Regions from separate parts of the Kitasatospora sp. NPDC058218 genome, predicted to be linked through region 3. Evidence: riboswitches for the same ligand, from Rfam matches in the RefSeq annotation. Region 3 holds a riboswitch; each other region holds the start of a gene.

Region 1 (10,081 bases), on a different contig from region 3:
GAACGGGTAGGCCGCGATGGAGACCAGGACCAGCGGGAAGACCACCATCAGCGGGATGAACACACCCAGGTTCAGGGTGTGGCCCCAGAGGCCGATCTCCCAGCCCGGCATGATGCGGATCAGGCCCTCGGAGAAGCCCATGTACCAGTCCGGCTGGGCGTCCGTGGACACCTGGTCGGGGCGGTACGGGCCGTACGCCCAGATCGGGTTGATCGAGGCGACCGCGGAGATGACCGCGATCAGACCGAAGACGAGGAAGAAGAAGCCACCGGCCTTGGCCATGTAGACCGGCATCAGCGGCATGCCGACGACGTTCTTCTCGGTCTTGCCCGGGCCCGCCCACTGGGTGTGCTTGTGGTAGAAGACCAGGATCAGGTGCGCGACCAGCAGGCCGAGCATGATGCCCGGGATCAGCAGGACGTGGATGGTGAAGAACCGCGGCACGATGTCGTGGCCGGGGAACTCGCCCCCGAACAGGAACATCTGGATGTAGGTGCCGATCAGCGGAGTCGCCAGGACGGCGCCCTCCATGAACCGGATGCCGGTGCCGGAGAGCAGGTCGTCGGGCAGCGAGTAGCCGAAGAAGCCGTCGAACATGCCCAGGACCAGCAGCAGGAAGCCGAAGACCCAGTTGATCTCACGGGGCTTGCGGAACGCGCCGGTGAAGAACACGCGCAGCATGTGCACGAGCATCGCCGCCACGAAGACCAGCGCGGCCCAGTGGTGGATCTGGCGGACCAGCAGACCGCCGCGGACCTCGAAGCTGATGTCCACCGTCGACGCGTACGCCTCGGACATCGGGATGCCCTTGAGCGGGACGTACGAGCCGTCGTAGATGACCTCGCCCATGCTGGGCTTGAAGAACAGCGTCAGGTAGACACCCGTCAGGATGATGATGACGAAGGTGTAGAGGCAGATCTCGCCCAGCATGAAGGACCAGTGGTCCGGGAAGATCTTCCGCAGGTTGGCCTTGGCGAGGGAGTAGATCCCCAGCCGGCCGTCCGTCCAGTCAGCAGCCTGCTCCCACTTGTTGGCGGGCTTGGCACGCGTGCTGCCGGCGGGCTTGGCGGCACCGGAGGTGGTGCTGCTCGCGCTACTCATCGAGCACGCTCCCAGTAGCTCGGGCCGACGGGCTCGTCGAAGTCGCCGGTGGCGATCAGGAAGCCCTTCTCATCAGTGGTGATCTTCAGCTGCGGCAGCGGGTGGCCGGCCGGGCCGAAGATGACGCGCGCGCCGTCCGCCAGGTCGAAGGTCGACTGGTGGCAGGGGCAGAGCGCGTGGTGGGTCTGCTGCTCGTACAGGCTGATCGGGCAGCCGACGTGGGTGCAGATCTTGGAGTAGGCGAGGATGCCCTCGAAGCCCTTCTCCCGGGACTCGTTGTCCTTGATGTCCTCCGGTGCGATGCGCACCAGCATCAGGGCGTCCTTGGCGATCTGCTGCTGGAAGTCCTCGTCGTGCGTGCTCAGACCCTCCGGCATGGCGAAGGTCAGCGAGCCGACGATGAGGTCCTCGGCCTTCATCGGCAGGTTGGTGTTCATGTTGATGAGCTGCAGCGGCTTGGCATCGGTGGCCTCGCGCCAGCCGGTGTGCGCCAGCTTGTCCTCGGGCAGCGGCCCCAGGTCGCGCAGCAGCACCACGCCGGAGAGCGGCACCAGCGCCATCGAACCGATGAGGGTGTTGCGGATCATCTTGCGGCGGCCGAAGCCGGACTCGGCGGCGCCGGTCCTGAACTGCTCGATGACGTCCGCGCGGACCTCGTCGTCGGCCTCGATCGGGTGGCGCTCGGCCGGGATCTCGTGGTCCGACATCAGCGTGCGGGCCCAGTGGACCGCGCCCGCGCCGATGCAGAACAGCGCGACGCCGAGCGTCATCCCCAGCGCGAAGTTCAGCGCGCTGATGTGGCCCAGCGGCCAGATGAAGACGATCTTGTCCGGGTCGATGGCCACGTAGGAGGCGATGAAGCCCACGGTGGCGAGCATCGAGACCACGAACATCAGCGAGACCTGACGCTCGGCCCGCTTGGCGGCCCGCTCGTCGATGTCGGTGCGACGCGGTTCGTGGGCCGGCAGGCCCGGGTCGGCGAACGGATCGCCGTGGGCGGCCACCTCGTGGTGCCCGGCGGAGCCGTGCGACTCCGGGAGCTTCTCTTCTGACATGTCGTGGCTCATGACTTCTTGGCCTTGGTGGTGTGGGCGGCGACCCAGATCGCGACCGCGATGAGCGTGCCGAGACCGAAGATCCAGCCGAACAGACCCTCGGTCACCGGACCGAGGCTGCCGAGCGTGAGACCGCCGGGGTTGGGCTCATCGTTGGTGGTGTGGCGGACGAAGGCCACGATCTGCTTCTTCTGCTCCTCGGGCATGGTGGTGTCCGGGAACGACGGCATGTTCTGCGGGCCGGTCTGCATGGCCTCGTAGATGTGCTTGGCGTCCACACCCTCCAGCGACGGGGCGTACTTGCCCTTGGTCAGGGCACCGCCCTGACCGGCGAAGTTGTGGCACTGGGCGCAGTTGGTGCGGAACAGCTCGCCACCCTTGGAGAGGTCCTCGGGGTTGGTCGAGGTGTACTGCTCCTCGGTCGGGATCACCGGGCCGGGGCCGAGCGAAGCCACGAAGGCGGCGAGCTGGTCGATCTCCGCCTGCGCGTAGATGTTCTTCTTGGCCGGCACCTGGGCGCCGGGCTGCTGGGCCGGCATGCGGCCGGTTCCGACCTGGAAGTCGACTGCGGCGGAGCCGACGCCGACCAGGCTGGGACCGTCGCTGCTGCCCTGGCCGTTCAGGCCGTGGCAGGAGGAGCAGCCCACGGCGAAGAGCTTCTTGCCCTCATCGATCGCGAGCGACTGCGCGGCGACGTCGGCCTGCGCCTTGTCGGCGGGCGCGAACGCGGCGTACAGCCCCCCGGTTGCCGCCAGGGCGAGAAGTAGGACGACCAGCGCCGCCAGTGGGTGGCGCCGTCGTGCGGAGAGCTTTTTCACGGAATAACCCCGGTGTCAGGATCTGGTCGACTGGTGGGTGCACCCGGCGGCCGGTCTGGCCGGCACGAGGCGGCCTGTCTAGGGCTGCGCGCGCGGTCGGTCGGTTGGGAGCGTAGGCACCGGCAAATCGGGCCGTCGCCGGTGAGGGCGGGACCCGGGGCCGGTGGCCAGCGACCTGATCAGCTGGTTACTTGATCAGGTAGATGGTCGCGAACAGGCCGATCCACACGACGTCGACGAAGTGCCAGTAGTACGACACCACGATGGCGGCGGTGGCCTGCTCGTGCGTGAAGCGCTTGGCTGCGTACGTCCGTCCGAGGACCAGCAGGAAGGCGATCAGACCACCCGTCACGTGCATACCGTGGAAGCCGGTGGTCAGGTAGAACACCGTGCCGTACGGGTCGGAGGACAGCGAGAGGCCGTCCTTCTTGACCAGCTCGGTGTACTCGAAGATCTGGCCGCCGATGAAGATCGCGCCCATCACGAAGGTGATGACGAACCACGAGCGGAGCTTCTTCACGTCCCCGCGCTCGGCAGCGAACACGCCGAGCTGGCAGGTGAGAGAGGAGAGCACCAGGATCGTGGTGTTGACCGAGGAGAAGGGCACGTTGAGGGCGTGCGCCTTCTCGCTCCAGAACTCGGCTCCCTTGACGGAGCGGAGCGTGAAGTACATCGCGAAGAGGGCCGCGAAGAACATCAACTCGGAACTGAGCCAGACGATCGTTCCGACGCTGACCATGTTCGGCCGGTTGACCGATCCGTGCGCGTGCCCGGTTTCTACTGCTGTTGCTGTCGCCACGACGGACATTATGTCGGTCCCTTATTCCGTCTTCACGCCGGGGGGTCTCCCTCGGAGTGTCCGGTGCGTGCGGTATGCCCCGGTGACGGCCGTCGAGGGGTCCGGATGGCGGCTGAGCAGCGGCGTGTCCCTTTTCTGACGGTTCCTCGAAGGCGCCTTCGACCCTGTTGCCCCGCGTGTCGCTCCACCCCTTCGGGGGCGGTCGGGAGTAAGGGATCGGCCGTTGCGTCGGCCGTACGGGTGGACCGCGCCGCCGGGGGTGACGAGCTGTCCTCCGAGCGGGTGAGTCGTGGGCGCGGCGGCTTGAGATGGATCGCGCGGGAGTGGCTCGGCGGGCGGTGATCGGGAGTAGCATCCGGGTTGAGGCGAACGTGGTCCGGATCACACTTGAGGGAGCAGGGCCCATGGCGGACACCACCGACGAGACGCTGACCGTTCTCGTCTACAGCCACGACCGCAACACCCGCGAGCAGGTGCTGACGGCCCTCGGCCGCCGGCCCGCCGAGGATCTGCCGGAGCTGACCTACCTGGAGTGCGCGACCACCCCCGCGGTGCTGAAGGCACTGGAGAAGGGGGGCGTGGACCTCTGCGTGCTGGACGGCGAGGCGGTGCCGGCCGGCGGCCTGGGGCTCGCCCGGCAGTTGAAGGACGAGATCTACGGCTGCCCGCCGCTGCTGGTGCTGATCGGCCGGCCGCAGGACTCCTGGCTGGCCGCCTGGAGCCGGGCCGATGCCGCCATCTCCCACCCGGTCGACCCGGTGGCGCTGGCCGAGGCGGCCGCCGCCCTGCTCCGGGCCCGCTTGGCGAAGCGGGCGCCGGCCGCCCGGTAGAGGGGCGCGTCTCAGTACGAGAGAAGTGAAGGCCGCGGCGGGGCGGTGGCGTCCCGCCGCTCGATAGGCTGGCTCCATCCTTACGGACATCCCCTCGGGGAACCGACAAGAGCTGGAGTCAGCCATGGTGAACGTGAACCCTGCGAACGGCGGCAAGGACCCCGTGCAGGTGGTCCGCACCTGGCCGGACATCCTCTCGGCACTGCTGCGGGGCGAGGACCTGAGCCGGGCGGACACCGCCTGGGCGATGGACCGGATCATGAGCGGCGAGGCGTCCGCGGTGCAGATGGCGGGCTTCATGGTCGCCCTGCGGGCCAAGGGCGAGACGGTCGACGAGATCGTCGGCCTGGTGGACTCGATGTACGCGCACGCCGAACCGCTCTCCATCCCCGGCCCGGCGGTGGACATCGTGGGCACCGGCGGCGACCGGGCGAAGACCGTCAACATCTCGACCATGTCGGCGATCGTCGCCGCGGCGGCCGGCGCCAAGGTGGTCAAGCACGGCAACCGGGCCGCCTCCTCGGCGAGCGGCTCCTCGGACGTGCTGGAGAAGCTCGGCGTCAATCTGGACCTCTCGGCCCGACGGGTCGCCGAGGTCGCCGAGGAGGTCGGGCTGACCTTCTGCTTCGCGGCCAAGTTCCACCCCGCGATGCGGCACACCGCCCCGGCCCGCAGCGGCCTCGGGGTGCCCACCGCGTTCAACACCCTCGGCCCGCTGACCAACCCGGCCAAGGTGACCGCGCACGCCATCGGCTGCTTCGACACCCGGCTGGCCTCCCTGATCGCCGGAGTGCTGGCCCGGCGCGGATCCACCGCGCTGGTCTTCCGCGGCGACGACGGCCTGGACGAGCTGACCATCACCACCACCTCGCGGATCTGGATCGTGCGCGACGGCGAGGTCACCGAGACCTCCTTCGACCCGCGCGAGGTCGGCATCGAGCTGACCGGCATCGAGGCACTGCGCGGCGGCGACCCGGCCTTCAACGCGGACGTCGCGCGCCGGCTGCTGGCCGGCGAGCGCGGGCCGGTGCGGGACGCCGTCCTGATGAACACGGCGACGGCGCTGGTGGCGCTGGACCTCACCGACGCACCGCTCGCCGAGCAACTGGCGGCCGGGATGGAGCGGGCCGCGGCGGCCATCGACTCGGGCGCCGCCCAGGACCTGCTCCGCCGCTGGTCGGAGGCCACCACCAGGTCATGAACCGACAGTTGAGGCCTGCGGGGGACACCCCCCGCGGGCCTTCGCGCACCCTCCGGCCCCACCCGCCCCAACCCGGAGCCGAACCCCCGCCCCGCCCGCCCGCATTGAGCCCCGCCCCGCCCGCATTGAGCCCCGCCCCACCCGTCTTGAGCCCCGCCCCGCGCCAAACCCGCCCCGAGCCGAAGGGCCGCGCCGACCGTCGGCGCCGGGTTAAGCGGCCCGGAGGCGAGCGGGCGACAAAGCAGTCCGGATGGTGGACTCTTGTTTGACCACTCGGCGGACGCGACCTAGAGTCTTCGCCAGGTCATGAGTGACAGCGTCAAGCCCCAGCTGGCTGTCCGGCAACCCTCCGTCCGTGGCGGGGTGCCCTGGGTGAGGACCGGGTCTCGCGGCAATCCGTCCGCGCGACAAGCGCGGACGCCGGTGACACGCACTCCCGGGGTCCTTACCCGTCGAAGGAGTGCACCCCCATGTCCGTCGCCACCGAAATCTGCGCCCCGCTCCCCGTCCTCGGCCACGACGTCGAGGTCCCGCTGGTCAACGGTGACAAGGTCACCTACGCCGCGCTCGACTACGCCGCCAGCTCCCCGGCGCTGCAGCGGGTCTGGGACGACGTCGCCGCCTACGCCCCCTACTACGGCAGCGTGCACCGGGGCGCCGGCTACCTCTCCCAGCTCTCCACCGACCTCTTCGAGCAGAGCCGCCGCACCGTCGCGGACTTCCTCGACCTGCGGGAGGGCGACCAGGTGGTCTTCACCCGGGCCACCACCGACTCGCTGAACCTGCTGGCCGGCGCCGTCCCGGCCGGTACCCGGGTCTTCGCCTTCGAGACCGAGCACCACGCCTCGCTGCTGCCCTGGCGCCACGCCGGGCTGAGCGTCACCTACCTGCGCGCCCCGCGCTCGCGGGCCGAGGCGGTCGCCGCCCTGGACGCCGCGCTGGCCGAGGCCCCCGAGGGCCCCAAGCTGCTCTGCGTCACCGGCGCCTCCAACGTCACCGGTGAGCTCTGGCCGGTCGCCGAGCTGACCGAGACCGCCCACCGGCACGGGGCCCGGGTGGTGCTGGACGCCGCGCAGCTCGCCCCGCACCACCGGGTCTCGGTGCGGGAGCTGGGCGTGGACTGGATCGCCTTCTCGGGGCACAAGATCTACGCGCCGTTCGGCGCCGGGGTGCTGGCCGGCCGGGCGGACTGGCTGGACGAGGCCGAGCCGTACCTGGCCGGCGGCGGTGCGACCCGCACGGTGGCCCGGGAGGCCGACGGCTCGGTGGCCGTGCAGTGGCACACCGGCCCGGCCCGGCACGAGGCCGGTTCGCCGAACGTGATCGGCGCCTACTCCATCGCCTCGGCCTGCCGGGCGCTGACCGAGGCCGGCTTCGACGCGCTGGAGGCCCGTGAGCGGCAGCTGGTCGCCCGGCTGAAGGCCGGCCTGGCGGAGGTCCCGCAGGTGCGGGTGCTGAACCTGTTCGGCGACGACTCGGCCCGGGTGGGTGTGCTCTCCTTCGTCGTCCAGGGCTGGAACAGCTCGCACTTCTCGGCCGCGCTCTCCGCCGAGTACGGCATCGGGGTGCGTGACGGCCTGTTCTGTGCGCACCCGCTGGTGCGCACCCTGCTCGGCGACGAGGACGTGGCGCCCTCCGAGTGCGGTGCGCCGGAGGCGTCGCTGCCGGGGGAGCGCAGCCTGAACGCGATCCGGGTCAGCTTCGGTGCGGGCACCCCGGACGAGCACATCGAGCGGTTCCTGACCGCCGTCCGCGAGCTGGTCACGGACGGCGCGGCCTGGAGCTACCGCAACGAGGGCGGCCGCTGCGTCGCCACTGTGCAGATCGACAGGGGCCGGCGCGAGGGCTGAGCGGGGGAGGCTACTCGCCGAGGCCCAGGGCGAAGGCGGTCTCCAGGTCGTGCTGGGAGTAGGTGCGGAAGGCGATCTGGGTCTCGGTGTGGGCCACGCCCGGGACCTTGTTCAGCCGGCCGGGGATCACCTCGGCGAGGTCGTCGTGCCGGCGTACCCGCACCATCGCCACCAGGTCGTAGCCGCCGGTGACCGAGTAGACCTCGCTGACGCCCTCGATGGCCGCGATCGCCTCGGCGATCTCCGGGATGCGGTCGACGCTGGTCTTGATCAGGACGATGGCGGTGATCACTTTTCGGGCTCCTTTGTGAGGTGTCGCCAGGGTATCGGGCGTCAGCCGGGCCGTCGCGAGGGGCGGGTGGCCAACGTGCAGGCGTACAGGAAGCCGGCCGAGAAGCCGATCACATGGCACAGGTAGGCGACGCCCGGCCCGGCCGAGTGCACCGACCACCACTGCAGCGCGAACCAGAGGCCGAGCACCAGCCAGGCCGGGAACCGCAGCGGCAGGAAGAGCAGCAGCGGGACGAGCGTGGTCACCCGGGCGCGCGGGTGCAGCCGCAGGTAGGCGCCGAGGACGGCGGCGATCGCCCCCGAGGCGCCGATCAGCACCCGGGTCGAGTTCGCCGAGTGCGCCTCGGCCAGCGCGAAGCCGTAGGTGGCCAGCGAGCCGGCCGCCAGGTAGAAGAGGGCGAAGCGGACCCGGCCGAAGCGTTCCTCGATCGTGGGGCCGAAGACCTGGAGGAAGAGCAGGTTGCCCAGCAGGTGCAGCCAGCCGGCGTGCACGAAGAGCGAGCTGAGGACCGACAGGGCCGGGTGCTTGCCCGGGGTCGGGGCGGCCGGGCAGCCCGGTACCGGATCGGGGGCCTCGGCCAGCTGCTCGGCGCTCAGCGGGCGCCCGGCCAGCAGCTCGGCCGGGACGGCACCCCAGCGCTGCTCGTACCGCTGCTCCGCGCAGACCCGGTCCTGGCCGCGGCCGTACAGCGGATTGAGCCCGGCCGCCGGGCCGATCAGGAAGACCAGGACGTTGAGTGCGATCAGCGCGTAGCTGACGGCCGGGACGGGTGCGGCCGGGCGGCCGCCCCGCGCGCCGGTGTGGTCGAGGACCGGGAGCGCCATGCGACCAAGCATCCCTCCGTCCGGCGCGGGCGACACCGCGTTGTACGGCAGGTGGACCACCCCCGCGATCGCCGTGACCGGTGGCCGGGCCGGTTGCCTCAGGCAATAGGCTTGGGGCGGGCAATCCCGCCTCCCGCCGCCGATGCCGGGGCTCCGGGGGGAGCGCCTGAGCCCACCCAGGGACCACCCGAGAGGACCCCAGATGACCGTCCCCGCCCTGACCGCAGAGACGCGTTGGCGCTGCACCCTGTGCGGCAACCTGACCCGCTTCGACGTCACCCGTTCCGCCCGGGTGACCGAGTTCCTGCACTTCGACCTGGCCGGCGAGTCCAAGGTGGAGGAGACCGAGGTCCTCAGCGAGACCATCGAGTCGGTGCGCTGCCGCTGGTGCAACGCGGTGGACCAGGTCGAGCTGGTGGCCCGCCCGGGAGCCGAGGCCGCCGAGGCCGCCGAGCAGGCTTGATGCCCGCCCCCCGCGGCGGACGGTGCGCGGCACGGCCGTCCGCCGCGCGGGACAATACAGACAGAGCGCACGGAGCGTGACGACCAGGGGTACGGCCGACGGCCGTACCCCGCTGGACGAGGATCGGAGCCGAGGACGTGGTGGACGCAGCGAAGGAGCCCGCCGGGCCGCAGGGGCGGCAGCCCGCTGTGGACGCGCAGGCGCCGGACGCGGTCGAGGCTGCCGCACCCGGTACCGGCGCCCCCGCCGAGGAGGCCGCCGGCGAGGAGTCGGGCGGCTCCGGCGGTGAGGAGCCGGCGGCAGGCCGCGCGGCGGAGAAGCTCGACCGGCCGCTGCCCGAGGGGGTGCGCCGGCGCGTGGTGGGCCTCGCCGCGGACGCGCTCGGCGGGCTGCCGCTCGCTGAGCTGCCGCAGACCCTGCGCCCGTACGCCAAGTTCACCCCGGCGCGCCGGGCCAAGTACGCAGCCACCGCGCTGGCCGCGGCGCTGGAGTCCGAGCCGGCGTTCCGGGTGCGGATAGCGGAGCGACTGCGGCTCGGGCAGCCGGACCTGGTCAGGGCGCTGGAGTCGGGCAACGTGCCGGGTGCCGCCGATCCGATGGACGTGGCGGCCGCGGCCTACCTGGTGCGCTCGGCGGGCTGGAGTCGGCTGGTCACCGAGGCCGGCGAGGAGGCCGAACGGGCCGGCGCCGAGGGCGCGGCGGCGGAGGCGACCAGGCTGGCGGAGAAGCTGCAGGCGGAGCTGGCCGAGGTGCGCACCGCCGCCCGGGCCGACCTGGACCGGCAGCGGGCCGAGTCGGAGGACGTCCGCAAGGAGGCGGAGTCGCTGCGCAAGAAGGTGCGTTCGCTG
Region 2 (10,081 bases), on a different contig from region 3:
CGCCAGCGCGGCGCGGCCGCCCGAGGTCAGCGCGTAGGTGCGCCGGGCCCGGCCGTCCACGACCTCCTCGGCGGCGACCTCGATCAGGCCCTGCTGGAGCAGCCGGTCGAGCGCGCCGTAGAGGGTGCCGGTGCGCATCTTCACCCGGCCGTCGGAGATCGCGGTGACCTCCTGGATGAGCGCGTAGCCGTGTCTGGGCGCATCGGCCAGCGCGGTGAGCAGAAGCAGCGTCGGCTCCTGCATGGCTCGTTCTGTCATGGAACTACATATATCGTCAAACTACATATGCGGTCCAGTGGGCCCGCCGATCCGCGGCCGTTCCGCGCCCGGGAGCCGCCAGAATGAGCCCATGCCGAACCAGCCCGCCGCCCCCGTCCCGGCCGACCTGCCCGCCGGGCCGCCCGCCGACCTGCTCGCCGACTGGACCGCCCTGCTCCGGCGCTGCGGCGCCGCAGCCGACCCCGCGCCCTACGGGCGCGACCTGCTGGGCCGCTGGGCCGAACCGCAGCGCCGCTACCACATCACCGACCACCTGCGGGCGGTGCTCGGGCACGTGGACGCGCTCGCCGCGCACGCCGACGACCCGGACACCGTCCGGCTGGCCGCCTGGTTCCACGACGCGGTCTACCGCCCGGACCGCTCCGAGAACGAGGAGCGCAGCGCCGCCCTCGCCGTCCGGGCGCTCACCGAGGCGGGGCTGTCCGAGCGGCGGACCGCCGAGGTCGCCCGGCTGGTCCGGCTCACCGTCACGCACCGTCCCGAGCCCGGCGACCGCGACGGCGAGGTGCTCTGCGACGCGGACCTCGCCGTCCTCGGCGGCGCCCCGCAGGCCTACACCGCGTACGCGGCCGCGGTCCGCGAGGAGTACGCCTTCGTCCCGGATCCGGACTTCCGCGCCGGGCGCGCCGACGTCCTGCGCCGGCTCCTGGCACTGCCCGCGCTCTACCGCACCCCCACCGCCCACGAGCGCTTCGACGCCGCCGCCCGCGCCAACCTGGCGGCCGAACTCGGCCGGCTCGACGGCTGACCGGGCCGCTCGGGGCGTCCCGGCCGACGAACGCATCGAACGCAAAGGCCCGGCCCGGCGCACGGAGCGCCGGAGCCGGGCCGGTCACGATCAGGCGAGCTCCCCGACGGGCGCCACCACCACCCCCGCCTTGCCGCAGACCCAGTGCGGCTCCGGCCCCAGCTCGGGCTCGACACCGAGCGCGTGCGGGTCCCCGTCGGCCGCGCAGGAGGTGCAGAGCGGCCAGCGGCCGTACGCCTCCAGCAGCGCGTCCTGGACGTCCTGGGCGACCAGACCGAGCACGTAGTCGGCGCCGTCCGGCCACTGTTCGAGCCACCACCGGCGGTGCGTCACGGCGTTCTCCACCAGCGACACCACGGCGGCGTCCGCCACGTCCCGCGCGGTCAGGTCGGCCAGGATCAGCGCCCGCGCGTTGTGCAGGGCGTTCTCGATGTCGTCAGCGGTGGCAGCCATCCGCCCATTGTCCCAAACCGGGGCCGGACACAACGCCGCACGGGCGGCTCCCCGAGGGGAACCGCCCGTGCGATCAGGAATCGACCGATCCGGAGAGGATCAGAAGTCCATGTCACCGCCCGGCATGCCGCCGCCGGCGGCCGCGGCGGCCTTCTCCGGCTTGTCGGCGATGACGGCCTCGGTGGTGAGGAACAGCGCCGCGATGGAGGCGGCGTTCTGCAGCGCGGAGCGGGTGACCTTCGCCGGGTCGATGATGCCCTCGGCGATGAGGTCGACGTAGGTGTTGGTCGCGGCGTTCAGACCGTGACCGGCGGGGAGGTTGCGCACCTTCTCCACCACGACACCGCCCTCGAGGCCGGCGTTGGTCGCGATCTGCTTGATCGGGGCCTCCAGCGCCACGCGGACGATGTTGGCACCGGTGGCCTCGTCGCCCTCCAGCTCCAGCTTGTCGAACGCGACAGCGGCCTGCAGCAGCGCGACGCCACCACCGGCGACGATGCCCTCCTCGACGGCGGCCTTCGCGTTGCGAACGGCGTCCTCGATGCGGTGCTTGCGCTCCTTGAGCTCCACCTCGGTGGCCGCGCCGGCCTTGATGACGGCCACGCCGCCGGCCAGCTTGGCGAGGCGCTCCTGGAGCTTCTCGCGGTCGTAGTCCGAGTCGCTGTTCTCGATCTCGGCACGGATCTGGTTCACGCGGCCGGCGACCTGGTCGCTGTCGCCGCCACCGTCGACGATGGTGGTCTCGTCCTTGGTGATGACCACCTTGCGGGCGGTGCCCAGCAGGTCGATGCCGGCGTTCTCCAGCTTGAGGCCGACCTCCTCGGAGATCACGGTGCCACCGGTGAGGATGGCGATGTCGCCGAGCATGGCCTTGCGGCGGTCGCCGAAGCCCGGGGCCTTGACGGCGACGGACTTGAAGGTGCCGCGGATCTTGTTCACGACCAGGGTCGACAGGGCCTCGCCCTCGACGTCCTCGGCGATGATGACGAGCGGCTTGCCGCTCTGCATGACCTTCTCCAGCAGCGGGAGCAGGTCCTTGACCGAGCCGATCTTGGAGTTGGCGATGAGGATGTACGGGTCCTCGAAGGTCGCCTCCATCCGCTCCAGGTCGGTGGCGAAGTAGGCGGAGATGTAGCCCTTGTCGAAGCGCATGCCCTCGGTGAGCTCGAGCTCCAGGCCGAAGGTGTTGCTCTCCTCGACGGTGATGACACCTTCCTTGCCGACCTTGTCCATGGCCTCGGCGATGAGCTCGCCGATCTGGGTGTCGGCGGCCGAGATGGAGGCGGTGGAGGCGATCTGCTCCTTGGTCTCCACGTCCTTGGCCTGGGCCAGCAGCTGGTCGGAGACGGCCGCGACGGCCTTCTCGATACCGCGCTTCAGGGCCATCGGGTTGGCGCCGGCGGCGACGTTGCGCAGACCCTCGCGAACGAGCGCCTGGGCCAGCACGGTGGCGGTGGTGGTGCCGTCACCCGCGACGTCGTCGGTCTTCTTGGCGACCTCCTTGACGAGCTCCGCGCCGATCTTCTCGTAGGGGTCCTCGAGCTCGATCTCCTTGGCGATGGAGACACCGTCGTTGGTGATCGTGGGAGCGCCCCACTTCTTCTCCAGCACGACGTTGCGGCCCTTGGGGCCGAGCGTGACCTTCACCGCGTCGGCGAGCTGGTTCATGCCACGCTCAAGGCCGCGGCGAGCTTCCTCATCAAAGGCGATGATCTTGGCCATCAGAAGTGGTCCTCCGGGACACGGTCGACTGCTCGGACCAAGGGGTGCCCGCGACGGACGGCCCTGGTGTGCGGGGGTCCTTTCCCCTACCGCTCCCGGGGGCCTCACCGACCCGGTCCGCTGTCACTCTCACACTGTGAGTGCTAACGCCAATGATTAGCACTCCGGGTAGGCGAGTGCAAGCCCAATCGCCCAACCCGCGAGCCGCGTCCGCCCCCGCGGGCCGCCCCCGCGGGCCCGTCGGCGACCCCGCGCCGACCCCGCGTCGGACCCTCGCCGCGCCCTCGCCGAACCCCCCGCCGACCCGCCACGGAGCCCTCCGCCGACCGCCCGCGCCGGCCCTCGTCGGACATGCCGACGGGCCCGTACGACATATGTCGTACGGGCCCGTCGTGAAGCAAGAGGTGCACCAGCCGATTGGGCCGAGCCGAACTCCTGGGGTCGGAAAGGTCAGACCGCGGCGCGGACCATGTCCGCCTGCGGGCCCTTCTGCCCCTGAGAGATCTCGAACTCGACCCGCTGGCCCTCCTCAAGGGTGCGGTAGCCGTCCATCTGGATCGCGCTGTAGTGGACGAAGACGTCCGCACCACCGTCGACCGCGATGAAGCCGTAGCCCTTCTCCGCGTTGAACCACTTGACGGTGCCCTGAGCCATTCCGAACTCCCCTAGTGCTGTGCTGGCCCTTCACGCGCCCGCAGGTCGCGGGCCCGGGTCTGGTTTGAGGCCGGCCCGGGGAACCCCCCCTGGGCGCAGCCGTGCACGCCACAATCGTCCGCGGAGACCACCGGAAGGCATCCGGTGAGCGGGTGATTGCGTCGACCGCGGCTGAATGTATCCGGATCGACGCCCTCTGCAACAGGGTCAACCGCCGGGAATTCACTCGGCCCGTCAAGGGACAGGCCAGGCCAAAGCGGGAGGAAATCGGCATTTCACGCCGGACATAGCGGACGAATTACCCAAATGCCTTCGAGAATTCTGACATCTGCCTGACATGTTTCACGGTCACGGCCCCGGCGCCGGTCTCAGCGGCCGGACAGACACCGGCAGTACGGGCGCGGACGGATTCGAGTACCGGAAGCGAGGGGGGAGGGGATGCCCTCTTCCCGGACGAGCGACACTCTACTCCCCCGGACCGAAAAATATTCCCGCCGGAATGCGACGGGCCGCTCGCACGTACGGAGAGCGGAATTCCGTACGTGCGAACGGCCTGGTCGGAAACGACCCGGCCGATAAACGACCTGGTCGGAAAGGGGCGGGTCAGCAGCCGCCGGCCACCGCGGGAATGATCGAGACGCTCGCGCCGTCCTTGATCTCGGTGGCCAGGCCCTCCGCGAAACGGACGTCGTCGTCATTGACGTAGACGTTGACGAACCGGCGCAGCTTGCCGGCGTCGTCCAGGATCCGGGCGGCGATCCCGGCGTGGTTCTTCTCCAGGTCGGCGATGACGTCGCCCAGGGTGGCGCCCTCGGCGGTCACCTCGGCGGTGCCGCCGGTGTAGGTGCGCAGGATGGTCGGGATGCGGACGGTGGCGCTCATGGGGGTCTCCTCGGGCGGAACGGCGCAACGGCGCAACGGCCGGGCTGCGGGGGGCTGCGGGTGGGTCAGGCGGACGCGAGGCCGGCGTCGCGGAACGAGGCCAGCGTCGGGCGGATGACGGCGGTCATCCCGGAGTCGGAGACGGCGTCCAGCGTCTTCAGACCGTCACCGGTGTTGATCGCGACGGTCTCCTTGGCCGGATCCAGCTGCCCGGTCTCCACCAGCTTCTTCAGCACGCCGACGGTCACCCCGCCCGCGGTCTCGGCGAAGATGCCCTCGGTCCGGGCCAGCAGCTTGATCGCGGCCACCACCTCGGCGTCGGTGACGTCCTCGACGGCCCCGCCGGTGCGGCGGGCGATGTCCAGCACGTACGGGCCGTCGGCCGGGTTGCCGATCGCCAGCGACTTGGCGATGGTGTTCGGCTTGACCGGCCGGATCACGTCCTGGCCGGTCTTGAAGGCCGTCGACACCGGCGAGCAGCCGGCCGCCTGGGCGCCGAAGATCCGGTACGGCCGGTCCTCGACCAGGCCCAGCTTGATCAGCTCCTGCAGGCCCTTGTCGATCTTCGTCAGCTGCGAACCCGAGGCGATCGGGATGACGATCTGCTCCGGCAGTCGCCAGCCGAGCTGCTCGCAGATCTCGTACGCCAGCGTCTTGGAGCCCTCGCCGTAGTACGGGCGCAGGTTGACGTTCACGAAGCCCCAGCCCTCACCGGCCGGGTCCCCGATCAGCTCGGAGCAGAAGCGGTTCACGTCGTCGTAGTTGCCCTCGATGCCGACCAGCTCGCCGCCGTAGACACCGGCCATCACGACCTTGCCCTGCTCCAGGTCGTGCGGGATGAACACGCAGGACTTGAAGCCGGCCCGGGCCGCCGCCGCGCCCACCGCACCGGCCAGGTTGCCGGTCGAGGAGCAGGAGAGGGTGGTGAAGTTGAACGCCCGCGCCGCCTCGATCGCACAGGCGACCACGCGGTCCTTGAAGGAGTGCGTCGGGTTGCCCGAGTCGTCCTTGACGTGCAGCTGGGCGGTGAACCCGAGCTCGCGGCCCAGGTTGTCCGCCTTCACCAGCGGGGTCCACCCCGGGTTGAGGTTCGGCTTGCCGGCGACGTCGGCCGGGACGGGCAGCAGCGGCGCGTAGCGCCAGATCGACGCCGGACCGGCCTCGATCCGCTTGCGGAGCTCCTCCGCGCCCTCGCTCCCGAAGTCGTAGGCGATCTCCAGCGGCCCGAAACACTCCAGGCAGGCGAAGCTGGGACCGAGCGGGAAGCGGGTACCGCACTCGCGACAGGACAGTGCGACGGCGGGGCCGAGATCAACGGTGGCGGGTGCGGGTGCGGCGGTGTCGATAGCCATGATGGCGGAGGCCTCTCTCCTCATCTTCCCCGTGACGCGGGCGCGCCACAGGACGGAATTGGCACCTGTCCCGCCGGGGCCCGAGGCCTGCCGTGCGAGAAGGTTGCCGGGACGTCAACGGGCCGTTCCCTCAGTCCCTCTGGATGAGCTCTGTGAAGTTGTGGTCCTGCTCAGCGGTGACCCCGGCGTGCGAAGGTCCGATCGCTGTACGAAGACTGTATCCGAAGGCGTCAACCCTGAACGGGACCGTCCGCCACGCGAGATGCCCTGTCCCACCCCGATCCGCCGAGGAGAGTTCCGTGCCCGCCGAACCGACACCCGCGCTCCTCCCGAAGGCGGCGTCCTGGCTGCGCCGCCGCTCCTGGAGCGCGGCCGACCGCCCGGTGCGCGCCCTGCTGGAGGCCAAGCAGGCGGCGGGCCCGGCCGGCACCGTCAGCGTGGTGCTGCCCGCCCTGGACGAGGAGGCCACCGTCGGCGACATCGTCCGCACCGTGCGCCGCGAGCTGATGGAGGAGCTGCCCCTGGTCGACGAGCTCGTCGTCGTCGACTCCGGCTCCGTGGACGGCACCGCCGCCGCGGCCGCCGCGGCCGGCGCCCGGGTGGTCCACCGCGACGACATCCTGCCCCGGCTGCCCGCCGCCCCCGGCAAGGGCGAGGTGCTCTGGCGCTCGCTGCTGGTCACCAGCGGCGAGATCGTCTGCTTCGTCGACGCCGACCTGCGGGCCTTCGACCCCACCTTCGTCTCTGGGATCATCGGCCCGCTGCTCACCGAGCCGGACATCCAGCTGGTCAAGGCCATGTACGACCGCCCGCTCGAAGTGGCGTCGAGCGGCTCCGCCACCGGCGACGCCGCCATCGTCCCCTCCGGCGGCGGGCGGGTCACCGAGCTGGTCGCCCGCCCGCTGCTCAACCTGCACTGGCCGGAACTCGCCGGTTTCGTTCAGCCGCTCGGCGGCGAGTACGCGGCCCGCCGCTCACTGCTCGAACGGCTGCCGTTCCCCACCGGCTACGGCGTCGAGCTCGGCCTCCTGGTGGACGCCCTGGAGTTCGCCGGCCTGGACGCCCTCGCCCAGGTGGACGTGGGCGTACGCCACCACCGCCACCAGGACGGCCAGGCACTCGGCCGGATGGCCGCCACCATCTACCGCACCGCCCTGGAACGCCTCGACCGCACCCACCGGCTGAAGGCCTCGGCCGACCTCGTCCACCCGCTGCTCACCCAGTTCACCCGCGACCCGCGGACCCGCGCCTTCACCGCCCACACCCACCCGGTCACCGCGGTGGAACGGCCCCCGATGCACACCGTCCCCGAGTACGCGAACCGCCACGGCGGTTAGGTCCGGGGGCCGGGCGGGGGTTTGCCGACCCGGACCCACGGCAACATGCCAACCATGGGCGATCTCACGACCGAACGTTCGAGTGCGACCGGTTCCGCCGCCGTCCTGGTGGCCTCCAACCGGGGACCGGTGTCCTTCGGCACGGCGGACGACGGCACCCTGACCCTGCGCCGAGGCGGCGGCGGGCTGGTGTCCGGGCTCTCCGCGATCGACGACCCGCACGCCGTCTGGGTCTGCGCGGCGCTCGGCGACGCCGACCGCCGGGCCGCCCGGGAGGCCCCCCAGGGCCGCCTGGACCGCGCCGGCCACGAGGTCGGCGGGCAGGCGGTCCGGATGCTCGACATAGCTCCGGAGACCTTCGCCCGCGCCTACAACGGCGTCGCCAACTCCACCCTCTGGTTCGTCCACCACCTGCTCTACGCCACCCCGACGGCCCCCTCCTTCGGCGCGGAGTTCCGCGTCGAGTGGCAGGCCTACACCGCCTACAACGCCGCCTTCGCCGACGCCCTCGCCGCCGAGGCCGCGCCCGGGGCCGCGGTGCTGATCCAGGACTACCACCTCTCGCTGGCCCCGGCCCTGCTCCGGGCCGCCCGCCCCGACCTGCGCATCGGCCACTTCTCGCACACCCCGTGGGCCCCGCCCGAGTACTTCCGACTGCTGCCGGACGACGTCGCCGAGAGCGTCCTGACCGGCATCCTCGGCGCCGACCGGGCCGGCTTCCTCACCCGCCGCTGGGCCCTCGCCTTCGCCGACTGCTGCGCGGCCGTCCTCGGCGCAGCCGTCGACCGCGACGCCCTCACCGTCACGCACGCGGGCCGCACCACCCGGCTCGGCGTCCACGCCCTGGGGGCCGACGCCGACTTCCTGCGCGAACGGTCCCACCGCCCCGACGTCGACGAACGGCTCGCCACCCTGCGCGAGGCCGTCGGCGGGCGCCGCACCGTCGTCCGGGTCGACCGCACCGAGCTGAGCAAGAACATCGTCCGCGGCTTCCAGGCCTACCGGCACCTGCTCCGCACCCGCCCCGAGTGGCTGGACCGCGTCGTCCACATCGCCTTCGCCTACCCGTCCCGCACCGACCTCGCCGAATACCGCGCCTACACCGCCGAGGTGGAGCGGCTCGCCGCCGAGATCAACGCGGAGTTCGCCACCGCGGACTGGCAGCCGCTGATCCTGCACGTCAACGACGACTTCCCGCGCTCGCTCGCGGCCTACCGGCTGGCCGACGTCGCGCTGGTCAACCCGATCCGCGACGGGATGAACCTGGTCGCCAAGGAGGTCCCGGTGGTTTCCGACCACGGCTGCGCCCTGGTGCTCTCCCGCGAGGCAGGCGCCCACGCCGAGCTGGCCGACGACGCCCTGACCGTCAACCCGTACGACGTCATCGCCACCGCCGAGGCCCTGCACACGGCGCTCACCATGCCGGCCGACGAACGCGCCGACCGCACCAAGCGCCTCGCCGCCGCCGCGACGGCGCTGCCGCCCCAGCAGTGGTTCCTCGACCAGCTGGCGGCACTGGGCTGACGGCCGCGGCACCGGCCGGCGGGCCGCCGGCCGGTGCCGCGCGTCACCGCGCCGTCACCGCCGGGCGAGCGCCGCCTCCAGCTCCGTCAGCAGCTCCACCACGCCGGCCGGGCCCGCGACCACCAGGTCCGCCCGGTCGGCGAGTTCGCGCACCGGCGCGTCGCCGTCGACTGTCCCGCTGCACACCAGCAGCCCGGCCAGCCCCTCCCCGCGCAGCTTCTCCACCGCCGCGAAGGCCGCCACGTCCCCCAGGTCGTCCCCCGCGTACAGCACCGCCCGGGCGCCCCGCTCGCGCAGGAAACCGGTCAGCGCGGCCCCCTTGTCCACCCCCGGCGGCCGCAGCTCCAGCACCAGCCGCCCCGGTTCCACCACCAGCCCGTGCTCGGTGGCCAGCGCCTCCACCGGCGCGCGCAGCAGCTCGAACGCCTGCTCCGGTGCCTCCGTCCGCCGGGTGTGGACGGCCAGCGAGCGCCCCTTGTCCTCCACCCACGTCCCCGCCGGCGCCCCGGCCCGCGCCAGTACGCCGTCCAGCGCGGCCCGTGCCTGCGCCACTCCCGGGTGCGCCGGTGGCGCCGTCAGCTCGCCGCCCTCCCAGCGCTCGGCCCCGTAGTGCCCGAGCACCACCACGCCCTCGACCGCGCCGAGCCCCCCGTACTCCACCGCCAGGGCCGCCGGCCGACCGGTCACCACCACGATCGCCCCGACCCTGGGCGCCAGCCCCGCCAGCGCCCCCGCCACCCCCGGATGCGCCCGTGCCGCGCTCGGATCCGCCACGATCGGCGCCAGCGTCCCGTCGAAATCGAGCGCCACCACCGCCTCCCGGGGCGCCCGGAGGATCGCCTCCAACCCCGTCCGCCCGGCCTCGGTCCCCGGCTTCGCCATCTCCTCAAGAGCCATGCCGGGACCCTACCCAGCCTCCCGGGCCCGACCCTCCCGCGCGCGCCCGAACGGCCGCGCGCCCCGGCCCCGTCGCCGGCCCCGTGCCCGCGCCGTACGGCCCGCGCCGGCTAGCGGGCCGCGCGGCGCGCCTCCCGCACCCGCCGCAGCCGGTTCACCAGCACCGGCGCGTGCGCCAGCGCCTCAGGCCGGTCCAGCAGGGCGTTCAGCAGCTGGTAGTACCGCGTACTGGA
Region 3 (10,081 bases):
TCGAGCTCTCCCGAGCCGACGCCGACCAGGCCGGCGACCGCCCGGCCGATCGTCGACTTGCCGGAGCCGCTCTCCCCCACCAGACCGAGCACCTCGCCGGGGCGGATCTCGAAGCTGACCCCGTCGACCGCGCGGAAGGCCTTGCCGCCCAGTCGCGCGGGGTACTCGACGGTCAGCCCGGAGGCCCTGACCACGGGCTCCACGGCGGCTTCGGCGGGCCGGCCGTCGGACGGGGGGACGGGCGGGGGAACGGGCGGCACGACGGCGGTGGTGAAGGCGGGTACGGCGGCCAGCAGTTCACGGGTGTACGGGTGGGCCGGTGCGGCGAACAGGGTGCGGACGGGCGCCTGCTCGACGATGCGCCCCTCGCGCATCACCGCCACCCGGTCGGCGAGGTCCGCGACCACGCCCATGTTGTGGGTGATCAGCAGGACGGCCGTGCCGAAGTCGGTCCGGCACCGGTGCAGCAGTTCGAGGATCTCGGCCTGCACCGTGACGTCCAGCGCGGTCGTCGGTTCGTCGGCCACGATCAGCCGGGTGCCGAGCGCCAGGGCCATCGCGATGACGGCGCGCTGCTTCTGGCCGCCGGAGAGTTGGTGCGGGTAGTGGTCCACCCGCACGGCCGGCTCGGGTATGCCGACCTTCCCGAGCATCTCGATCGCCCGGGCCCGCCGCTGCGCCCGTGATCCGCCCCCGTGGGCCCGCAACCCCTCGGCGAGCTGCCAGCCGATGGTGAACACCGGGTTCAACGCGGTGGACGGCTCCTGGAAGACCATCGCGGCGTGCGTGCCGCGCAGGGCGCGCAGCCGGGCGGGGGACGCCGTCAGCACGTCCTCGACCGGTTCGGCCAGGCCGTCGCCCAGCAGCACCCGTCCGCCGGTGGACGCCGTGGCGGGCAGGAGTCCGAGGACCGACTTCGCGGTCACCGTCTTGCCGCTGCCGCTCTCGCCGACCAGGGCGAGCACCTCGCCGGGCGCCACCGACAGGGAGACCCCGCGGACGGCGGGCGCCCGACCGCCGTCCGTGCCGAACGAGATGTGCAGGTCCTCGATGCGCAGCAGGTCAGTCATCGCCGGGTCCTCCGTTCGGTACGGTCTCCGTGAGCGGGCGCCCCTCGCCCTGGCGGCGGCGCAGCCTCGGGTCGGCCAGATCGGTGAGGCTCTCGCCGAGGAGGGTCGTCCCGAGCACGGTGAGGACGATCGCCAGCCCGGGCGGGAGCGCCGTCCACCAGATCCCCGAGGTGACGTCCGTGACCGAGCGGTTGAGGTCGTAGCCCCATTCGGCCGCGGAGTTGGGCTCGATCCCGAAGCCCAGGAAGCCCAGGCCCGCCAGGGTGAGGATCGCCTCCGAGGCGTTGATGGTGAGGATCAGCGGCAGGGTGCGCACCGAGTTCCGCAGGACGTGCCGGAACATGATCCGCCACATGCCGGTACCGATCACCCGGGCCGCCTCGACGAACGGCTCGGCCTTCACCCGGGCCACTTCGGCCCGCACCACCCGGAAGTACTGCGGTACGAAGGCCACGGCGACCGAACAGGCCGCCGCGCCCAGGCCGCCGACCAGGCTGGACCGGCCGCCGCTGATCACGATCGACATGATGATCGCCAGCAGCAGCGAGGGGAACGCGTACATCGCGTCGGCGAGCCCCACCAGCAGCCGGTCCACCCACCCGCCGAGGTAGCCGGAGAGGAGACCGAGCAGGACTCCCGCCACCACCGAGAGCAGCAGGGCGGCGACGATGATCTCCAGGGCCGTCCGGGTGCCCCAGAGCGTCCGGGACAGCACGTCGTACCCGGCGATGGTGGTGCCGAGCGGGTGGGTGGCACTCGGGCGCTGCTGCGAACCGAAGAGTTCCTCCCCGCTGCGCAGTTGCGCGTGGCCGTGGGGAGCGAGCAGCGGGGCGAGGAGGGCCGCGAGCAGGAAGAGGCCGGTCAGCACCGCGCCCGTCAGCAGCATGACGCGTTGCAGCCCGGCACTGCCGCGCACCCCGGCGGGCAGCGGGAGCCGGCGCCGACGCGGTCCGACGCCCCAATGGGCGAGCAGTTGGTTCACCACTCAGTACCTCACTCGGGGATCGATCAGCGCCGCGACGACGTCGACGAGGAAGTTGGTCAGCGCGACGACCACGGCGAAGATCGCCACGATCCCCTGCACGGCGGTGAAGTCACGGACCGTCAGATAGTGGGCGAGTTCGAAGCCGAGGCCCTTCCATTCGAAGGTGGTCTCGGTGAGCACCGCCCCGCCGAGCAGCCCCGCGACCTGCAGGCCGAGGACGGTGACGACGGGGATCAGGGCCGGCCGGGTGGCGTGCCTGGTCACCAGCCGCAGCCGGCCGACCCCGCGGGAGCGGGCGGCCTCCACGTAGTCGGCGGAGAGGGTCCCGATCAGGTTCGTCCGGACCAGGCGCAGCAGCACACCGGCGACCAGCAGCCCGAGCGCGAGGCCGGGCAGCACCGCGTGCCGCAGCACGTCGACGACCGCGGACCCGTCGCCGCTGCGGAGCGCGTCGACCAGGTACAAGCCGGTGGTACTGGTCTGGTCCTGCAGTTCCAGCTGGACGTCGATGCCCGCCCGGCCGGAGGCCGGGAACCAGCCCAGCCAGATCGCGAAGACCAGTTTCAGCAGCAGCCCGAAGAAGAAGACCGGGGTGGCGTAGGTGAGGATCGCGAACAGCCGCAGTGCGACGTCGGGCGCGCGGTCGCGGTAGGAGGCGGCGACCATGCCCAGCGGCAGACCGACGGCCAGCGCGACGAGCAGCGCGAAGCAGGACAGCTCGACGGTCGCGGCGCCGTAGGTGCGCAGCACCTGCGACACCGCCTGGTTGTCGGTGGCCGTCGTGCCGAAGTCCCCGGTGAACGTGGCGCGCAGGTAGTCGAGGTACTGGGTCAGCAGCGGCCGGTCGTAGCCCGCCCGGTGCAGTCTCTCCTGCAGTTGGGCCGGGGTCAGCCGGTCGCCGAAGGCGGTGGTGATCGGGTCGCCGGTGGCGCGCATCAGGAAGAAGACGACGCTGACCAGGACGAGCACGGTGGGGACGATGAGGAGGAAGCGGACGATCAGGTAGCGGGCGAGACCGTACCCGGCGGCGCCGCCGGTCGAGCCGACGGCGCCGGAGGCCTCCTGTACGGGGACGCTCACTTCTTCACGAGCTCCGCCCAGCGGAACTGGTACGCGCTGGTGAGCTTGGCGGGCACGCCCTCGATCCCGCTCCGGGTGACGATCGCGGTGGAGCCCTGGAGCAGCGGCAGCAGCGGCAGCGCGGCCGCGGTCGCGTCCTGCGCCTGCTGGATCAGCGCGGTGCGCTTGGCCGCGTCGGTCTCGGTCTCCTCCTGCTTGATCACCGCCCGCACGGCGGGGTCGGTGTAGCCGTTGTTCACCCAGTTGTTCTCGGCGTAGAACGAGGAGAGGTAGTTGTCGGCGTCGAGGTAGTCCGCGTACCAGCCGAGCTGGTAGAGCGGGTACTGGTCGGCGACGCGCTCCTTGCCGTACTGGGCCCAGGCGGTGGACTGGAGGTTCACCTTGAACAGGCCGGTGGCCTCCAGCTGGGTCTTGACCAGCGCGTACTCGTCCGCCGACGACGAGCCGTAGTGGTCGGGGTTGTACTGCAGGTTCAGGGTGACCGGGGTGCTCACGCCCGCAGCCGAGAGCCGCTGCGCCGCGGCGGCCTTGTCCGGCCCGCCCTGCTTGTCGCCGTAGAGCGACTTGAGGGAGGGGGTCGCACCGGTGATGCCGTCGGGGACGGAGCTGTAGAGCGGCTGGAAGGTTTTCTTGTAGACCTGCGAGGCGAGCTGGGCCCGGTCGATCGAGTCGGCGACCGCCTGACGGACCGCCAGGGCCTTGGACTGGTCGGCCTGTTGGGTGGCCGACCCGTAGGGCTGGGTCTTGAGGTTGAAGACGATGAACCGGATGCCGTTGCCGGAGCCGGTGTGCACCTCGATGCCCTGCTTGGTGGACAGGTCCTGGAGGTCGGTGATGGGCAGGGTGCGGTAGACCACGTCGATGGTGCCCTGCTGGACGTCGAGCTTGAGGTTACCGGCGTCCGTGTAGTACTTGAGCTGCACGTTCTTGGTCTTCGGGGTGCCGAGCTGCCCCTGGTAGGCGGTGTTCGCGGTGAAGGAGACCAGCGAGTTCCGGTCGTAGCTGCCGATCGCGTAGGGGCCGCTCCAGGGCTTGGCCGCGACGACGGCCGCGTCGTCGAGGACCTTGTCCGCGGGGAACACCTGCTCGTCCACGAGGTAGCCGGCCGCGGTGGAGAGGACCTGCGGGAACAGCGTGTCGTTGGCCGACTTGAGGGTGAACACCACCGTCGCCGGGTCCGGCGCCGCCACCGACCCGAGGTTGTGGAGCAGCGAGGAGGGGCCGTTCTTGTCGGCGATCGCCAGCTGCCGGTCGAAGCTGAACTTGACGTCGGAGGAGGTCAGTTCGTGTCCATTGGCGAACTTCAGGCCCGGCTTCAGCGTGACCGTCCAGGTGGTGGGGTCGGTCAGCGCGATCGCGGACGCGAGGTCCAGCGACACGTCGGACGAGCCGTTCCTGGCGCTGAGCAGGGTCGCGTAGACCTCGCTCTCGATCGTCCCGGAACCCGCGTCCCAGGAGCCCGCCGGGTCGAGACCGGTCACCTGGTCGGTGGTGCCGATGGTGAGGGCCTTCTCCGCCGTCCCGCCGCCGGCGGTCCGCGAGCTGGTGCAGGCGGTCAGGGCCACCACCGCCGCCGTACCGAGGGATATCACCGCGAGGCTGTGCCTGGTCGAACCGATGAGAGATGACATGGGAGTTCTCTGCTTCCGCACGCGTGATGGACGCGAGTGCGCCGTGCCCGGGGCGTGCCGGCGGCTGTGAACGGGGCCGTGCCGGTGTCCGGGCGGTGCGCATCGCGAAGGAGCCGATCACTGGACCGGTCCGGCCGGGCGGCCGTCCGGTGGTCAGCGGCGACAGAGTGCGCTGGAGACCAGCAGCAGGTCGATGTGGCGGCGGCTGAACAGCCCTGCCATTCCAACCTCCTGGTCTTGGCGCCGGCCCATGGCCGGAGCGATCGCGCTTGTGGAACGGGACGTCCACCGAGCCTTCACCTGGAGCACCCCACCGCGTCAGGGGGTTGCCGTCCGGCCAGCCAGGGCTTGAACACCGGAACTCGTGGCGCGCTGGAACCGTAGATCAACAAAACGACCGGCGTCAATGCCCGTTGAGAACGGGTCTGCGAGGAGGCGGCCGCGCTCGACCCTCCTCCCGCGCCGCCGCGCGGGGCCGGCCACGAGCGTCGGAGGGACCGGCCCTGACCCGCTGACCAGCGGTCATGGCACGCGACGGGGTGTTCCGGGTGACGACCGGGCGGGCCGGCCGGCGCTCACCAGCCGGGATAGCGGGGCCACCAGAGGGGGTCACGAGCCGGCCGGTAGTCGCCGCCACCGGGCGAATCGACGTACTCCTGCAACAGGTCACGCGCCAAGGTGTCGATCACCCAGGCGAGTTCGAGTCGGCTCAGCAGCCCTGCCGGCAGCGCCCCGACACCGTGCGCGGCACCGAGCAGCGCACCTGCCGTGCACGCCACCGAGCTGCCGTCGGGCGCACCGGCCGCGAACTCCAGGGCGGCGCGCACGGTGTCCCGGCCCGGGAGGCGCGAGACGACGAAGAGCGCGCCCAGCAGCGCCGAGGAGGCCGTCGCGTCCGGGGCGATCCAGGCGAGCTGCCCCGGGTCCGGGCTGCCCCCCGGCGCCTTCAGCAGGTCGAGGACGGTCTCCGGGGTCGCCGAGTGCGGCATGGGCAGGCTGCGGACCACGGCGTCGAACGGGTGCCCGTCGCCGGGCGAGGACGCCGTCCAGGCCGTGATCGGATCGCTCTCCGTGAGGCAGCGGGCCACCACCTGCGCCGCGCCGACCGCGGCGTCCTGCGCGTCCCGGGCGCCGTGGGTGAGGGCAGCGGTCCGGCGGACCGACAGGGCACAGTCGTCCGCGCCGGACAGCGCCCACAGGAGCCCGAGCGGCAGACCCCGGGTGAGCGCGTGGGCACCCCGGCTGCCGGTCACCGGCTTCTCCGGAGTGCCCTGGATCAGGCCGGTCAGCGCCGTGACGGTGGCCGGTGCGGAACCGCGACGCACCCCCAGGCCCGGCACCTGCACGAGCCAGCCGTCCGGCCAGGCGCTTCCGCCGCCGGCCGTCCAGCGCTCGGAGATCCGTTCGGGCTCGATCCCCTGGAGGACGGCCCAACGGCAGTACGCGTGCCACACCACGGACGGTGCGTGGCTGATGCCCCGGTGGTTCATCCGCACCGAGGCGCGGATCGCGCCCTCCGCGGTGAACGCCGCCAGCTGCGTGCTGACGCCGATCGGCAACGGCCCCTCGGCCGGCCAGCGACCCCGCAGCGCCCCGGCCGCGTCCCCCAGTGCCGACCCGAGCATGAGCCCCCGCGCCCGCGACTCGTCCACGGTCACCTTCCGCACCATCGCCCGCCCTTGCCCGTCCCCGCCCGTCTCGTCGACGACATCCCATCACACGGGTTCGATCGTGCGACCGCGAGCCGCTGCGCCGCCGCCGCACGGCCGGTGCCCCGGGGTCCGGCCCCGGGGCCCCGGCCGGTTCGGGGCTCAGGCGACCTGCGGGCGCTCCACCGGGGCGTTCCAGTCGGGGACGGTCGCGCCCGGCTCGGTGAAGGTGGCGAAGTCCGTCGTCCCGGTGAACGGCTTCTGCTGGTAGAGATCGCGGGCGTAGGCCCACAGGTGGGGGTACTCGGCCAGGCCGGGGGTGATGGTGCGGGCGCGGTTGGGCCCGACGTCGAAGCGGGCCAGCGTCACCCAGAGCCGCACGTCCGCCTCGGTCAGCCGGTCGCCCAGCAGGTAGCGGCTGGTGGCCAGCCGGCTGTCCAGCTCCGCGAAGGTCTCCAGCAGCGTGGCGCGGGCCGCCAGCGCGGCCTCCCCGGTGCCCGCCGCCGCGCCCGCGCCGTGGTTGACGGCCGGGCCCAGCCGGGCGTCCAGCGCGTCGATCTCGGCCCGGAGGTCCTCCGGGTAGGCGTCGGCCCCGTTGCTCCACCGGCCGAACTGCGTCGCGAGGTCGATGCCGATGGTCCGGAAGTCGTTGCTGACCACCTGTCCCGTCTGCCGGTCCCACAGCGTCGGCACCGAGATGTGCCCGTCGAAACCGGGCTCGGTCCGCTCGTACGCTTCGCGCAGCAGGGTGAACCCGTTGACCGGGTCCGGCCCGTGGGTCTCCCGGAAGGCCCAGCCCCGGCCGTCGCGCCCGCCGTCGACGTAGGAGACCGAGACGACGTCCTCCAGCCCGTTGAGCGCGCGCTGGATGGTGGTGCGCTGCGCCCAGGGGCAGAACCAGCCCGCGTAGATGTGGTAGCGGCCGGGCTCGGCGAGGAACCCGCTGCTGCCGTCGGCGGTGATCCGCCCGGTGAAGCGGTACAGCGGGCGCTCGTCGCCCGGGGCCCTGGTGATCCGGTACTCGCCGTGGACGGCGGTGTCGGCGGGGCTGGCGTAGTTCACGTTCTGGCTCACATCGAACTCCTTGGAAGGGGTGGAACGGTGCGGTGCTTCGGTGCTGCTTCGGTGCTTCTTCGGTGCGGTGGTCCTCGGGTGGGTCCGGCAGGGGCCGCCGTCACCCGTTCCGGTCTCCGCCGGGGACGCGCAGGCCGAGGAAGGTGACCTGCCGGCGCAGCCGGAACCCCAGCGACTCGTAGAGCCGGATCGCCGTGGTGTTGTCGGCCGAGGTGTGGAGGAACGGCGTGTCGCCCCGCTCACGGATCCCGGCCGCGACCGCCCGGACGAGCCGGGACCCGAGGCCCTGTCCCCGGTGCGACTCGGCCGTGCAGACGGCGCTGATCTCCGTCCAGCCCGGCGGGCGCAGCCGCTCCCCGGCCATCGCGACCAGGGCACCGCCGCGCCGGATGCCCAGATAGCCGCCGAGCTCGATGGTGCGGGGCAGGAACGGGCCGGGCCGGGCGTGCGCCACCAGGGCCAGCATCTCCGGCACGTCGGCGGGGCCCAGCCGGACGGCCTCCTCGTCGGGCACGGCCCGGACGCCTTCGTCCACCAGTTGGACACCCGGGCCCTGCATGAGGATCTCCCAGTCGGCCGGCACCGTGTCCGGGGAGCCGGAGGCGCTGACGACACCGCCCGGTCCGTACAGCGCCGCCACGTTCCGCCAGGTCTCCCGGTCGGGCCGGTCCGGGAGGGCCACGAACGGCGACACGTCGGCCGGGTAGCGCAGGACGTCGCCGTGCCGCTCGGCGAGGTGGGCGTGCGGGCCGAGCAGGGCGGCCCGGGCCGGGTTGTCCAGGGGGTGGCGGTGCGCGGCGCCGGAGGCGTCGTCCGTGGTGGGTGTGGTGTCGTCGGGGGTGAGCACGGGGTGCTGGGGCATGCGAAGCCGTTCCTCGATCTTGATCTTCTCGGTGTCTTCAGCGGAGACGTGGCCGGGCGTGACCGCGTGTGGCCGGGCGTGACCGGGCCTCGGGCAGGCACCGGGCAGGTGTCCGGCACGTTCCGGGCAGGCCGGAGGCAGGAGGCCGGTACGGGCCACGAGGGGCAGGGCTACCGGGCGCGCCGGGGCGACGGGCGGGTGCGGACCGTTACGGGCGACAGAGGCCGGTCGGCGAGCCGACGCCGTCGATCCAGCGGCGTCGCACGAGCCGGGCGCCACGGGCCCGGGTGCCGGTCACCGCGCAGTGGGCTCCGGACGACGGGCGGAACGCCGCGTGCGACAGCGGCGGGCGTCCGAAGACCACCCGCTCGTCCCGCAGTCGGCGTGCGTGCATCGCCCGTCCGTTTCGCGTCCGGCAACCGTGAAGGTCCACAGTACCGCTCAACGCGCCCGGGACCAGGGGCAATCCCGAATCGCGGTCACTGCAGGATGTTGATCGCCCGGGCGATGACGAGAGTGCCCAGGGCGAGGGACATCGCCGCCTGCGTCATCATCAGCAGTTTGGCCCACACCTTGATCGCCGAGACGTCGGTGGGGCTGAAGGCCGTCGCGGTCCAGAAGGAGAGCGACAGGTAGTCGGCGAACCGCGGCACCCAGCCGGCCGGCGCATGGTCCGCGTACTGCATCTCGGGGAAGACGAACGCCGGGTTCTCGGACGGACGGTGGGCGCGGGCGGCGGCGCCGCCGCGGTCCAGGCTCCAGTACCAGAGCGCGAAGGCGACCACGTTCGTCACCCAGACCACGCCGCCGGTCGCCAGCAGCCCGGTGGCGTTGTTGGCGAACAGGCTGTTGTCGGTCAGGATGTCCGCCACCAGGTGGACGCCCGCGAACATGTTGGCCACCGTGATGAAGCCGACCAGGAGCTGGGTGACGACCCGGAGCCAGGCGTTCTGGCGGTCGATCCGGCCCGGGTCCCCGACGACCAGCACCGCCAGCAGCGAGAACGTGGCGACCGGCAGCACCCACGCGGGATCGACCCGGTAGCGGCTCGGCAGCGTCACGTGGAGCACCGCGACGACCGTGACCGCGAGCACCACCGGCCACCAGTGCTCTCCCCGCGCGGCGGCCTGATCCGGCGTCACCCGCAGCGGATCGGTCGGGTCCGGGCTTGATGGCATGCCCCATTGTCACCTCGCCACCGGGATTGACGCCGACGGCTCACCAGTCGCACCGGACCGGGATGCGCGGCTCGGCGCCGGCCGGGTGAGCCGTCGGGTCGTCACGGCCGACGAGGACCCGGTGACCGGACCGTGCCGAAATCGTGCTGCCGGTTGAGAGGGTCGGTCCGTACCGGAACCGCGAGGGACCGGTCGCCTTCCCACCACAGGTCCGCAGCTCCTGGAGGAACCCCATGACCCGCACCAAGCGCCTCGCCGCCGCGGCGGCGGCCATCGCCGCAGCCGCCCTCGTCCCGCTGACCGCCGTCCCGGCCGACGCGGCGACCGGGCCCGCCACGCACTACGGGATGACCTGGGGGGTCGTCGCCTACGGGCCGGAGGGCACCGTCCAGGTCGGCGGACCGGCCGGCAGCCCGAGCGACGCCTACCACGGCGACACCGCGCCGTCGGCCTCACTTCCCGTACTCTGCCTCAACGTTGACGGCAGCCCGGCCCCGGCCGGCCTGACCATCGCCTTCCACAACGGCTGGGCCCTGGGTACGGTCGCGCTCA

Evidence for each region. A riboswitch is a leader RNA that binds a small molecule or an ion and turns the genes downstream of it on or off. The one in region 3 is predicted to bind S-adenosylmethionine.
Region 1: it holds a riboswitch for S-adenosylmethionine, as region 3 does, so the genes downstream of both, ACFVYI_RS01470 (aminotransferase class V-fold PLP-dependent enzyme) here and ACFVYI_RS13370 (ABC transporter substrate-binding protein) in region 3, are expected to answer to the same signal.
Region 2: it holds a riboswitch for S-adenosylmethionine, as region 3 does, so the genes downstream of both, thrC (threonine synthase) here and ACFVYI_RS13370 (ABC transporter substrate-binding protein) in region 3, are expected to answer to the same signal.

The regions. Positions count from the first base shown of each region.
Region 1 is NZ_JBHVWC010000002.1:97,767-107,847, forward strand. It holds gene ACFVYI_RS01440 (cytochrome bc complex cytochrome b subunit) at 1-1,101, opposite strand, end outside; gene ACFVYI_RS01445 (Rieske 2Fe-2S domain-containing protein) at 1,098-2,156, opposite strand; gene ACFVYI_RS01450 (c-type cytochrome) at 2,165-2,974, opposite strand; gene ACFVYI_RS01455 (heme-copper oxidase subunit III) at 3,162-3,782, opposite strand; gene ACFVYI_RS01460 (hypothetical protein) at 4,178-4,603, shown strand; gene trpD (anthranilate phosphoribosyltransferase) at 4,728-5,804, shown strand; SAM riboswitch class IV at 6,107-6,224, shown strand; gene ACFVYI_RS01470 (aminotransferase class V-fold PLP-dependent enzyme) at 6,275-7,654, shown strand; gene ACFVYI_RS01475 (Lrp/AsnC ligand binding domain-containing protein) at 7,665-7,946, opposite strand; gene ACFVYI_RS01480 (rhomboid family intramembrane serine protease) at 7,988-8,770, opposite strand; gene ACFVYI_RS01485 (hypothetical protein) at 8,973-9,233, shown strand; gene ACFVYI_RS01490 (NYN domain-containing protein) at 9,371-10,081, shown strand, end outside.
Region 2 is NZ_JBHVWC010000013.1:3,229-13,309, reverse strand. It holds gene ACFVYI_RS10245 (PadR family transcriptional regulator) at 1-258, opposite strand, end outside; gene ACFVYI_RS10240 (hypothetical protein) at 350-1,027, shown strand; gene ACFVYI_RS10235 (hypothetical protein) at 1,118-1,480, opposite strand; gene groL (chaperonin GroEL) at 1,580-3,202, opposite strand; gene ACFVYI_RS10225 (cold-shock protein) at 3,653-3,856, opposite strand; gene ACFVYI_RS10220 (ubiquitin-like small modifier protein 1) at 4,460-4,738, opposite strand; gene thrC (threonine synthase) at 4,804-6,090, opposite strand; SAM riboswitch class I at 6,108-6,240, opposite strand; gene ACFVYI_RS10210 (glucosyl-3-phosphoglycerate synthase) at 6,390-7,427, shown strand; gene ACFVYI_RS10205 (trehalose-6-phosphate synthase) at 7,482-8,951, shown strand; gene otsB (trehalose-phosphatase) at 9,006-9,848, opposite strand; gene ACFVYI_RS10195 (DUF3263 domain-containing protein) at 9,959-10,081, opposite strand, start outside.
Region 3 is NZ_JBHVWC010000017.1:98,540-108,620, reverse strand. It holds gene ACFVYI_RS13385 (dipeptide ABC transporter ATP-binding protein) at 1-1,070, opposite strand, end outside; gene ACFVYI_RS13380 (ABC transporter permease) at 1,063-2,052, opposite strand; gene ACFVYI_RS13375 (ABC transporter permease) at 2,056-3,135, opposite strand; gene ACFVYI_RS13370 (ABC transporter substrate-binding protein) at 3,132-4,766, opposite strand; SAM riboswitch class IV at 5,027-5,136, opposite strand; gene ACFVYI_RS13365 (ADP-ribosylglycohydrolase family protein) at 5,342-6,424, opposite strand; gene ACFVYI_RS13360 (glutathione S-transferase C-terminal domain-containing protein) at 6,578-7,489, opposite strand; gene ACFVYI_RS13355 (GNAT family N-acetyltransferase) at 7,590-8,351, opposite strand; gene ACFVYI_RS13350 (hypothetical protein) at 8,560-8,745, opposite strand; gene ACFVYI_RS13345 (hypothetical protein) at 8,831-9,529, opposite strand; gene ACFVYI_RS13340 (hypothetical protein) at 9,763-10,081, shown strand, end outside.